2 regions of the Paenibacillus sp. G2S3 genome follow, and region 1 is predicted to be linked to the other one. Evidence: a T-box and tRNA genes for the amino acid it is inferred to sense, from the RefSeq annotation. Region 1 holds a T-box; the other holds one or more tRNA genes.
The links. The T-box of region 1 lies ahead of trpS (tryptophan--tRNA ligase). A T-box ahead of a tRNA ligase gene usually reads a tRNA of that ligase, here a tRNA-Trp.
Positions count from the first base shown of each region.

Region 2: it encodes a tRNA-Trp, which carries the amino acid that the T-box ahead of trpS (tryptophan--tRNA ligase) is inferred to sense. The anticodon was not compared.

Region 1 is NZ_CP126095.1:5,654,829-5,660,273, forward strand. It holds gene cyoE (heme o synthase) at 1-190, opposite strand, end outside; gene QNH28_RS24885 (metal-dependent hydrolase) at 433-1,434, shown strand; gene QNH28_RS24890 (hypothetical protein) at 1,543-1,731, shown strand; gene trpS (tryptophan--tRNA ligase) at 1,733-2,719, opposite strand; T-box leader at 2,781-3,020, opposite strand; gene QNH28_RS24900 (aldose 1-epimerase) at 3,155-4,129, shown strand; gene QNH28_RS24905 (alpha/beta-type small acid-soluble spore protein) at 4,334-4,564, shown strand; gene QNH28_RS24910 (O-methyltransferase) at 4,708-5,118, opposite strand.
Region 2 is NZ_CP126095.1:5,795,546-5,800,990, reverse strand. It holds rRNA gene QNH28_RS25560 (23S ribosomal RNA) at 1-2,169, shown strand, start outside; tRNA gene QNH28_RS25555 (tRNA-Asn) at 2,231-2,306, shown strand; tRNA gene QNH28_RS25550 (tRNA-Ser) at 2,310-2,401, shown strand; tRNA gene QNH28_RS25545 (tRNA-Glu) at 2,419-2,493, shown strand; tRNA gene QNH28_RS25540 (tRNA-Val) at 2,549-2,623, shown strand; tRNA gene QNH28_RS25535 (tRNA-Met) at 2,641-2,717, shown strand; tRNA gene QNH28_RS25530 (tRNA-Asp) at 2,744-2,821, shown strand; tRNA gene QNH28_RS25525 (tRNA-Phe) at 2,832-2,907, shown strand; tRNA gene QNH28_RS25520 (tRNA-Thr) at 2,935-3,010, shown strand; tRNA gene QNH28_RS25515 (tRNA-Tyr) at 3,016-3,101, shown strand; tRNA gene QNH28_RS25510 (tRNA-Trp) at 3,108-3,181, shown strand; tRNA gene QNH28_RS25505 (tRNA-His) at 3,205-3,280, shown strand; tRNA gene QNH28_RS25500 (tRNA-His) at 3,326-3,401, shown strand; tRNA gene QNH28_RS25495 (tRNA-Gln) at 3,421-3,495, shown strand; tRNA gene QNH28_RS25490 (tRNA-Gly) at 3,502-3,576, shown strand; tRNA gene QNH28_RS25485 (tRNA-Cys) at 3,589-3,662, shown strand; tRNA gene QNH28_RS25480 (tRNA-Leu) at 3,677-3,755, shown strand; gene QNH28_RS25475 (AraC family transcriptional regulator) at 3,883-4,632, opposite strand; partial or broken gene QNH28_RS29790 (BMP family ABC transporter substrate-binding protein) at 4,958-5,445, shown strand, end outside.

The sequences.
Region 1 (5,445 bases):
CTAACCTGCCGTAATGAACATCCCAACCCGAGGCCAGCCAATATCCCGCAAAGGCCGCAATAAGGTTAGATCGGATAATACCGGGTTTTGTTACAGCAATGAAATCACGCCAGCTAGCACCTTCCGGTGGAGATTTTGCAGACATGGCTGCAGAGTCGGAAGAAGCTTGAAATGTTATATGATTGTCCACACCTAATGATCCTCCTTCTAAACGAACATGTAACGTTCTAACCGAAGTTGTTTTAACTTCGCTGTTAACTTTATCATAACAAACCCGTGAAGACTTTGACAGTCATGGAACAGTAAGTTCATGAATTCGACAATTACGTGACAATATTTATTTTGTATTTATTACACTCCCCTTAATAACCAGAGCTAAATTTGGGTAATTATTAAATAGAGAACTTCCGAACAACAAAGGAGAACTGACCAATGGATACTGCTACACATTTAGTTATGGGCCTAGGCTTAGCTGGGCTTTCCTTCGTTGATCCCATCGTTGCTTCTGATCCGAAACTGGCCGGAGCTGTTATGCTGGCAACAGTAATCGCCTCTCAGGCTCCTGATGCCGATACTGCGCTACGACTGAAGGACAATGCATTGTATATTCGAAATCACCGAGGAATCACGCATTCCCTACCCTTTTTAATTCTGTGGCCCGCCCTGATTTCCTTCGTGTTAGGGCCCTTATTTGGTTTTACTGATTTACAAGCTCTAAGCCATATTGCGCTCTGGAGCTTCATTGGTGTAGGTGTTCACGTATTTTCTGATCTATTTAATACCTATGGCACTCAGGCTGCACGTCCATTCACGGAGAAATGGATTGCATGGAACATCATCCACATTTTTGATCCATTTATATTTGGTAGCCATATCGCAGCCATCCTTCTCTGGATCACCGGGATCGTTCCACCGCAGCCTTTATTTATTACGCTGTATGCCTGTACTATTCTTTATTATATTTGGAGAACCATCGTTCACGCACGCCTTACGCGTAATATCAAGCTTAAGGATTTACATCATAGTGCTGGCGAACGTTATATTGTAATCCCTACAATTTCACTAAAGCGCTGGAACATAGTAAAGGTGAAAAAAGATGGCAGCTATGATGTAGGGCAGCTAGTCAATAACAGACTGGAATGGTTCAAACATGCTGTATGCTCGACTCATCCCGCTGTGGAGATATCCAAGTCGCACCCTGATATTCAGTCCTTTCTATACTTCACCTCTTATGCAGTAGCCGAAGTGGAGGAACTTCCTTCAGGATATATGGTGCGCTGGGGGGACGTGCGTTATTTACATCGCAAACAATACCCATTTGTGGCTGTGTTAGTGATGGACAATCAATATCGCCCTTTAAATACCTATGTAGGTTGGCTTAGCAGCGAGAAGCTCGACAAGCGATTTTCCATTGACCCTGGTTCTTTAAGATGAAACTGTAGACTTACGCAGAGATCTATTCTATAATCACAAAAAATCCCGGAGTATTATTATCATACTCCGGGATTCATTTTAGCAGACATAGAAAGGAAGGCTCTCCTAATGGGTAAAGGACTTTCACTTTGGTTCGCTTGTTCTTCTATTCTTATTCTTACTGCCGCTTCAATCGCGATCAGTTATAGCTTTTGGTTGGCACTTCTGCTCGGGTTTCTCTGTGTCATGAATATTGGCTGGGGATTTATCCTCAAGGCCAAGATCAGACGCAAACAGGAAAGCCTGAGCGCTGATTAAATTAACGAGCTGGCAGAAATCCCATCCGTTCTTTAACTCCATTCAACGTCTCAGTTGCAACAATACGTGCACGACCAGCACCTTCAGCGAGAATATCTGTAATCGCACCCGAGCTACGAATTTCATTATATTTTTGTTGTAAAGGCTCAAGCGTAGATACAACCACTTCAGCAAGATCCTTCTTAAAGCCGCCATACATTTGCCCTTCATAACGATCGGCAATTTGCTGGAGTGTCATTCCAGAACATTCGGAATAAATACTCATCAAATTACTGATCTCTGGCTTATTAGCTGGATCAAAAATCACTTCACGTCCTGAATCAGTCGTTGCACGGCTGATTTTTTTACGGATCACGTCCGGTGAATCCAACAGAGCAATGTAGCTGCCAGCGTTAGGGTTGCTCTTGCTCATTTTTTTGGTACCATCATCCAGAGACATAATACGTGCACCCACCTCTGGAATGTACGGCTCCGGAATGGTAAAGAATTCACCAAAACGATTATTGAAGCGGCCAGCTAAATCACGAGTCAGCTCCAAATGTTGCTTCTGATCTTCTCCGACCGGCACAAGATCTGCGTTATAAACAAGAATATCTGCTGCCATCAAGGAAGGATAGACGAATAAACCAGCGCCAACAGAATCTTTACCTGATGATTTATCTTTAAACTGGGTCATACGCTCCAGCTCACCCATTGCTGTAAGTGTCGTCATGATCCAGCCTAGTTCAGCGTGTTGTGGCACATGCGACTGCATATAGACATTAGAACGTGCAGGATCAATTCCCGCTGCAATAAAGAGGGCTGCTACGGACTCTGACTGCTCACGCAGTGCCGCCGGATCTTGTGCTACAGTGATCGCATGCATATCGACAACCATAAAGAAACATTGATGATCATCTTGCAGCTTCACAAAATTTTTCAGTGCTCCAATATAGTTCCCCAGTGTAAGTGAACCGCTCGGCTGAATGCCTGACAATACTTTTTTCATAATATAGACCTCCGTTTGATGTCATTTCTAAGTTTCCGAGAACGCAAAAAAAGCCCCATCCGCAAGGGACGTGAGACCGTGGTGCCACCCTTATTCGCTGCTTAATCTTGTTTAGACAAGAAGAAAACAGCCTTAGTCTTCCGTTAACGGGGAAGATCCGGCCGGTCTACTAGGGCATTTAGCTCCCGTTCAAGCTCGGCGCTCAGGGGTCCATTCATCAGGTTTGTCCTACCGGTTCGCATCAACCACCGGCTTTCTGAAGGTGCAATACCTGCCTACTTGTCCCCGTCATCACATTATCATCATGAATTAATGCCTTCATCATAGAACCATAAAGAGAAGTTGTCAAATCACTTAACCACTACCGTATAAATCTGTTATGATAAGGTTATCCATGTTCTATTCGATTACAGTTACGATAAAGGAGCATATCTCATGAAACAGGTGACCAAAGGGCAGTGGGGCGGTTATGATACTTATATTTTGCACAGCCGTGAACTGGAAGTCACGCTTTTGCCGCGACTAGGAAATAACGTGATTTCATTGTTTGATGTAAAGAAACAACGGGAAATTCTACGGCGGCCTGATGAAAGCGATCAAGCTTTCTTTATGCAAAAACCTTACCATTTTGGCATGCCGCTATTAATTCCACCCGGAAGAATTCGCAAGGGCCAATTTCAGTTCGAGGGTACAAGTTATCAATTTGACCAGAATACCGCTAATGACAATCATATTCATGGTCTACACCGAACTCAGGCTTGGTGTGTCAGCGATATTGAAGAAGATGAGGATGGTTGCGCGGTCACTACTGAATTCCGAACGGAAGATGATCCTCACTGGATGGAGCAATTCCCTATCCCACTTAAATTCGAAATGACATTTAGGCTTCAGGAAGCCCGACTTACCCAAACTTTAAAGGTTACAAATCTCGGAGATCATCGAATTCCTTTTGGAATCGGTTATCACACATGGTTTATGATTGATGGAGAACCTGAGCGCTGGAATCTTAAACTCCCAGTAAATAGTATTTATGAACTGAACGATGAATTGCTCCCTAGCGGCGATCTAATTCCACTTGGTGATCTGGAAGCCTTGAACACCGGAATGAACATGCAGGGAACTAATTTTGATACCGCTCTACGTATTGGAGAAGAACAGCCCGTAGAAGCCTTATTATTACGAGATGATGGTTATGGCCTTCGTTATACTGCTGACGAGAATCTATTCCGTCACTGGGTGCTATATACCAAAGGACCAGCAGATCAATTTCTGTGCATTGAGCCCTATACATGGCTCGCGAATGCACCAAATGTATCCGACGATGCTTCCTTCACCGGTCTTTTAACGATAGAACCCGGTCAAAGTCAGAATCTATCCACCGTGCTGGAAATGATCTATCCTGAGATTTAAAGCAGATATACATTATATCGGTCTTCCTTTACGATTACGTAAGGGAAGACCGATTTTTTTTGTTTGATTCCTAGCAATTAAGAAGTTTATATCCTCACTTTTAATTCACTAAAAATTACCATCCTTAAAACCTTTCGAACGGATGCATGAATTAACCTCTTAGCGCTCATACTATCTTCACAACGGGCGAAGGAGGTGACACACATGGGTCAAGCAGGTCAAGGTCGTAGCAGTCGTTCCAATAACCTGGTCGTTCCTCAAGCAACTGCGGCATTGCAACAGTTGAAATATGAAGCAGCACAGGAGCTTGGAGTAACGATCCCAGCTGACGGTTATTACGGGAACTACACTTCTCGCGAAACTGGTTCTCTGGGCGGTTACATCACTAAACGTCTAGTACAACTGGCAGAACAACAACTGTCCGGTCGTCAGTAACAACGTTATCTTAAGTGTTTTATCCGGCTAGGGCGATATCAAGCCTAAAGCCGAGTAGCTTTTGAGCCCTCTCACACTTCTTTCTGAAGCTGTGGGAGGGTTTTTGATTTAAAAAAACATTTCAAATTTTATGTAAATAACGCTTAACCAAAAAATTGTTCGGAACTTTCCACATAGGCATTACGAGGCGATCGAATCATTAGATTCGCCATATTGTAATTGGACTCCAACGTAGCATCTACAATCACCATTCCCTGTCTGATGGCGAACTCATAAGAAATTTCACCATGCGTCCAACGCCGCTTGTATTTCAGACTTTCCAACGCCATTAGTCGAAAAGAAGACTGCTGCCCCTCTGTCATCCCTTCTTTCACATCAGTGAATCCCCCACTCCGTCCAGAAAGCGGATTATGTCGTATGCCGAATTTTCCGATCATGTTATTTCGTATTTGCACAAATACCGTTCCAGAAGTTAATCCCGATAATTCTTCCTGCAGCTCCTTAAACACCATATCCATCTGTCTCGCTAATGATAGTTGTTCTGTCTTAAGCATACTTTTCCTCCTAAAAGTTTTGTGAGCTTAGCTTCGTTCGAGTTCACTTCGTACAAAACTTGCTTCGTAAGCATTCACTTAGTTTTGTGAGCTTGCTTCATTCGAGTTCACTTCGTACAAAGCTGACTTCGTAAGCGCTTGCTTCATTTTGAGAGCTTAGCTAAGTGGTTTTTCTAGCACGCCTTATATAAGGCTTAAGACTCATTATAGGTTACTGATAAAGGGTAAACAACATTATTCGGAAAAATTGGGTTATTATCCCTATAGATGCGCAAAATCCATAGATTAATCGTATATTTATTTTTAAAAATCGTGTTTTTTCGACAT
Region 2 (5,445 bases), 140 kb from region 1:
GCGGTAACACGCACTGGAGGCCCGAACCCACGTACGTTGAAAAGTGCGGGGATGAGGTGGGGGTAGCGGAGAAATTCCAATCGAACTCGGAGATAGCTGGTTCTCCCCGAAATAGCTTTAGGGCTAGCCTCGGTATAAGAGTAGTGGAGGTAGAGCACTGATTGGGTGCGGGGTCCGCAAGGATTACCAAGCTCAGTCAAACTCCGAATGCCATATACTTATTGCCGGGAGTCAGACAGTGAGTGCTAAGATCCATTGTCAAAAGGGAAACAGCCCAGACCATCAGCTAAGGTCCCCAAGTGTGTGTTAAGTGGGAAAGGATGTGGAGTTGCACAGACAACCAGGATGTTGGCTTAGAAGCAGCCACCATTGAAAGAGTGCGTAATAGCTCACTGGTCGAGTGACTCTGCGCCGAAAATGTAACGGGGCTAAACACACCACCGAAGCTATGGCTAGATACGTATGTATCTGGGGTAGGGGAGCGTTGTATGTGGGTTGAAGGTGTACCGTAAGGAGCGCTGGACAGCATACAAGTGAGAATGCCGGTATGAGTAACGAAAAGATCAGTGAGAATCTGATCCGCCGAAAGCCCAAGGTTTCCTGAGGAAGGCTCGTCCGCTCAGGGTAAGTCGGGACCTAAGGCGAGGCCGAAAGGCGTAGTCGAAGGACAACAGTTTGAAATTACTGTACCACCGTAATCCGCTATGAGCGATGGGGTGACGCAGGAGGGTAGTGACGCGGACTGATGGATATGTCCGTCTAAGCAGTGAGGCTGATGTGTAGGCAAATCCGCACATCATTAAGGCTGGGCTGTGATGGGGAGCGAAAATTGTAGTAGCGAAGGTCATGATCTCACACTGCCAAGAAAAGCCTCTAGCCAGGAGAAGGTGCCCGTACCGCAAACCGACACAGGTAGGCGAGAAGAGAATTCTAAGGCGCGCGGAAGAACTCTCGTTAAGGAACTCGGCAAAATGACCCCGTAACTTCGGGAGAAGGGGTGCCCCGGTAGTGTGAATAGCACGAGGGGGCCGCAGTGAAAAGGCCCAAGCGACTGTTTAGCAAAAACACAGGTCTGTGCGAAGCCGCAAGGCGAAGTATACGGGCTGACGCCTGCCCGGTGCTGGAAGGTTAAGGGGAGTGGTTAGGGGTAACCCGAAGCTATGAACCGAAGCCCCAGTAAACGGCGGCCGTAACTATAACGGTCCTAAGGTAGCGAAATTCCTTGTCAGGTAAATTCTGACCCGCACGAATGGCGTAACGACTTGGGCGCTGTCTCAACGAGAGATCCGGTGAAATTTTAATACCTGTGAAGATGCAGGTTACCCGCGACAAGACGGAAAGACCCCATGGAGCTTTACTGCAGCTTGATATTGAATTTGGGTACGATCTGTACAGGATAGGTGGGAGCCGTAGAAATCGGAGCGCAAGCTTCGGTGGAGGCGCCGTTGGGATACCACCCTGATCGTATCTAGGTTCTAACCTAGTACCCTTATCGGGTACGGGGACCGTGTCAGGCGGGCAGTTTGACTGGGGCGGTCGCCTCCTAAAGAGTAACGGAGGCGTTCCAAGGTTCCCTCAGAATGGTTGGAAATCATTCGAAGAGTGCAAAGGCATAAGGGAGCTTGACTGCGAGACCTACAAGTCGAGCAGGGACGAAAGTCGGACTTAGTGATCCGGTGGTACCGCATGGAAGGGCCATCGCTCAACGGATAAAAGCTACCCTGGGGATAACAGGCTTATCTCCCCAAGAGTCCACATCGACGGGGAGGTTTGGCACCTCGATGTCGGCTCATCGCATCCTGGGGCTGAAGTAGGTCCCAAGGGTTGGGCTGTTCGCCCATTAAAGCGGTACGCGAGCTGGGTTCAGAACGTCGTGAGACAGTTCGGTCCCTATCTGTCGTGGGCGCAGGAAATTTGAGAGGAGCTGTCCTTAGTACGAGAGGACCGGGATGGACGTACCGCTGGTGCACCAGTTGTTTCGCCAGAAGCATGGCTGGGTAGCTACGTACGGACGGGATAAGCGCTGAAAGCATCTAAGCGTGAAGCCCCCTCAAGATGAGATTTCCCAATTAGTAAGACCCCTTGAAGACGACGAGGTAGATAGGTTGGAGGTGGAAGTGCAGTAATGCATGGAGCTGACCAATACTAATCGGTCGAGGGCTTATCCTATACTTAAAACGCAAATTCAACTCGGATTCAGTTTTCAGGCGATCAAGCCTGGTATGAATATTCCCTGATAGCTCAGTTGGTAGAGCACTCGACTGTTAATCGAGTTGTCACAGGTTCGAGTCCTGTTCGGGGAGCCATATGGAGAGGTGTCCGAGTTTGGCCGAAGGAGCACGATTGGAAATCGTGTAGGCGCCACAAGCGTCTCGAGGGTTCGAATCCCCTCTCTCCGCCACAAATTTTACTTAGTATGGCCCGTTGGTCAAGGGGTTAAGACACCTCCCTTTCACGGAGGTAACATGGGTTCGAATCCCATACGGGTCACCAAATTTTCACTTGATTTTACATAGTGTAGTTTGGTACAATAACAATTGTTGTTTATGGAGGCTTAGCTCAGCTGGGAGAGCATCTGCCTTACAAGCAGAGGGTCGGGGGTTCGATCCCTCAGCCTCCACCATAAATATTTAAGAACGACGCGGGGTGGAGCAGCCCGGTAGCTCGTCGGGCTCATAACCCGAAGGCCGCAGGTTCAAATCCTGCCCCCGCAACCAATTTTCATTAAGCAATTGTATCTTTTGGAACCGTGGTGTAGTTGGCCTAACATGCCTGCCTGTCACGCAGGAGATCGCGAGTTCGAATCTCGTCGGTTCCGCCATTTTTACCTTGGCTCGATAGCTCAGTCGGTAGAGCAGAGGACTGAAAATCCTCGTGTCGGCGGTTCGAATCCGTCTCGAGCCACCATGATTTCCACAATAGAATGAGTGCCATGCCGGTGTAGCTCAATTGGTAGAGCAACTGACTTGTAATCAGTAGGTTGGGGGTTCAAGTCCTCTCGCCGGCACCATCCTTGGAGGATTAGCGAAGTGGCCAAACGCATCAGACTGTAAATCTGCTCACGTAAGTGTTCGGTGGTTCGAATCCATCATCCTCCACCAGTTTTTAGGGGCATAGTTTAAAGGTAGAACAACGGTCTCCAAAACCGTTGGTGTGGGTTCAATTCCTGCTGCCCCTGCCAAATTCTTTCTAAAGTTTAATATGGCGATCGTGGCGAAGGGGTTAACGCACCGGATTGTGGTTCCGGCATTCGTGGGTTCGAGACCCATCGGTCGCCCCATTTACTTTAACAAAGAAGAATGGCAACAAAATTCAGTTTAATATGGCGACTGTGGCGAAGGGGTTAACGCACCGGATTGTGGTTCCGGCATTCGTGGGTTCGAGACCCATCAGTCGCCCCATTTTACTTTAAAATGTTATTGGGGATTAGCCAAGCGGTAAGGCAACGGACTTTGACTCCGTCATGCATAGGTTCAAATCCTATATCCCCAGCCATTTTATGCGGACGTGGCTCAGCGGTAGAGCATCGCCTTGCCAAGGCGAGGGTCGCGGGTTCGATTCCCGTCGTCCGCTCCAAATTTTTCATATGGCGCCATAGCCAAGTGGTAAGGCAAAGCTCTGCAAAAGCTTTATCCCCAGTTCAAATCTGGGTGGCGCCTCCATTAATTTCATATGTGCCGGCGTGGCGGAATGGCAGACGCGCTCGACTCAAAATCGAGAGGGAAACCGTGGAGGTTCGAGTCCTCTCGCCGGTATATCAAAAGGTTTGTAAAGTCGCTTGTATAAGCAACTTTACAAACCTTTTTTGTCTTTGAGCTTTTATTCTTAAGCCGTTGAATTAGAGGCGTCTCTAATCAACGGCCTTTTGTGTGGAGTGTTGTTTTATTGACTGCTTAATCGGAATGCCCGCGGCGTGAGACCAACTTCACGTTTAAACATATTGCAGAATTGGGCGTCATTCACAAACCCAGCGGCAGCGGATACTTCAGAGATATGCATTTGGGTATGCTGCAAGAGAGATTTTGCATAATCCAGACGTTTCAATAGTAGATAGCGCAGAGGTGAAGAACCGAATCGCTCTTTAAATAAATGGCGGAAACGATCATAGCTGTATCCAGACATCTCAGAGAGTGTTGCGACTGATAGCTTATGGCGGTAATGCTCATTCATATAGTTTAGAACATATTGTACTCTGTCTTCCGTTGGAGACTGAAAACCAGAGGCGCTAAGAAGCCGTATCAGATGAACAGTGATTTCGCTCATTTGCAGATTCAATAGTTCGGAGAATCCATCTTGCTTGCGTGTAAATTCTGCTTTCATCCGAAGCAAGATTTGTAGAACAGTATGGTCTTTATCATCTTCATAGACGCCTTGCAAATTCTCCATATTTGGGTGATTTGAATGGAAGCCTACAAATAGTATAGTAGCATCCTCGCGATGGTTCTCGTCATGTTTATGATTGGGTGGTATTAGCGCGAATGAAGAAGAACGAAAATGATAACTTCGCGACCCCACATTAGTAGTGCCCGATCCATTTAAGTAATAGACCAGTTCATAGCATTCATGCTGATGCGGTGGAATATAGGTATTAACCTCATGTGCTGCATTTACAATATATAGAACACGATCCATGATGACCCTCCAATAATTACGTTTTAGCCGAATCGTACAAAAATATGACCGAAATCATATAATTATTTTCATTAATATTTGATATGATCGTATCAACAAATCCGAAAATTAGCAACCTGACTGGCCATCTCGTTCGGAAATTAGTCGGATAATTTATAAAAATGATAATTTTCTCTCTATTTTTGAGTCTATTCGTTAAAATCATTAAATTGTTGACAATGTAACTTGCAACATGAGAGTTTCCATCTAAATCGTGAAATATACAACGGACTAAGAAGGAGAGCCTCTCAAATTACTAACCAACTATAAATAGGGGGAATAGAAAATGAAAAAGAAAGTTCTTTCTTTGTTGTTACTAGTAGTAATGGTAATGGTCACAGCCTGTGGAAATAATACGTCGAGTAATGGATCTTCCGCGAATGCAGGATCTAATGCAGTCGAAGGTGGAGAAACAGGTTCAGGGGATAAACTCAAAGTTGTACTTCTGATTCCAGGAACACTTGGAGATAAATCATTCTTTGACTCTGCAAATAGCGGTTTGCAAAAGGTTAAGGATGAACTGGGTGCAGAAACAAAGGTTGTAGAAATGGGTGTCGATAAAACGAAATGGGAGCCTACGTTTAACGATATCGCCGCTGAGAACTGGGATGTTATTATTTCTGGCGGATCGGAAATTACAGAGATGTTTAATGCAACGGCTGAATTATATCCAGACAAAAATTCATTAACTATGATACCGATATAGATGAAGCACCAGAGAATATGTACAACATGTCTTATGCAACAAATGAAGTATCTTTTCTGGCAGGTGCT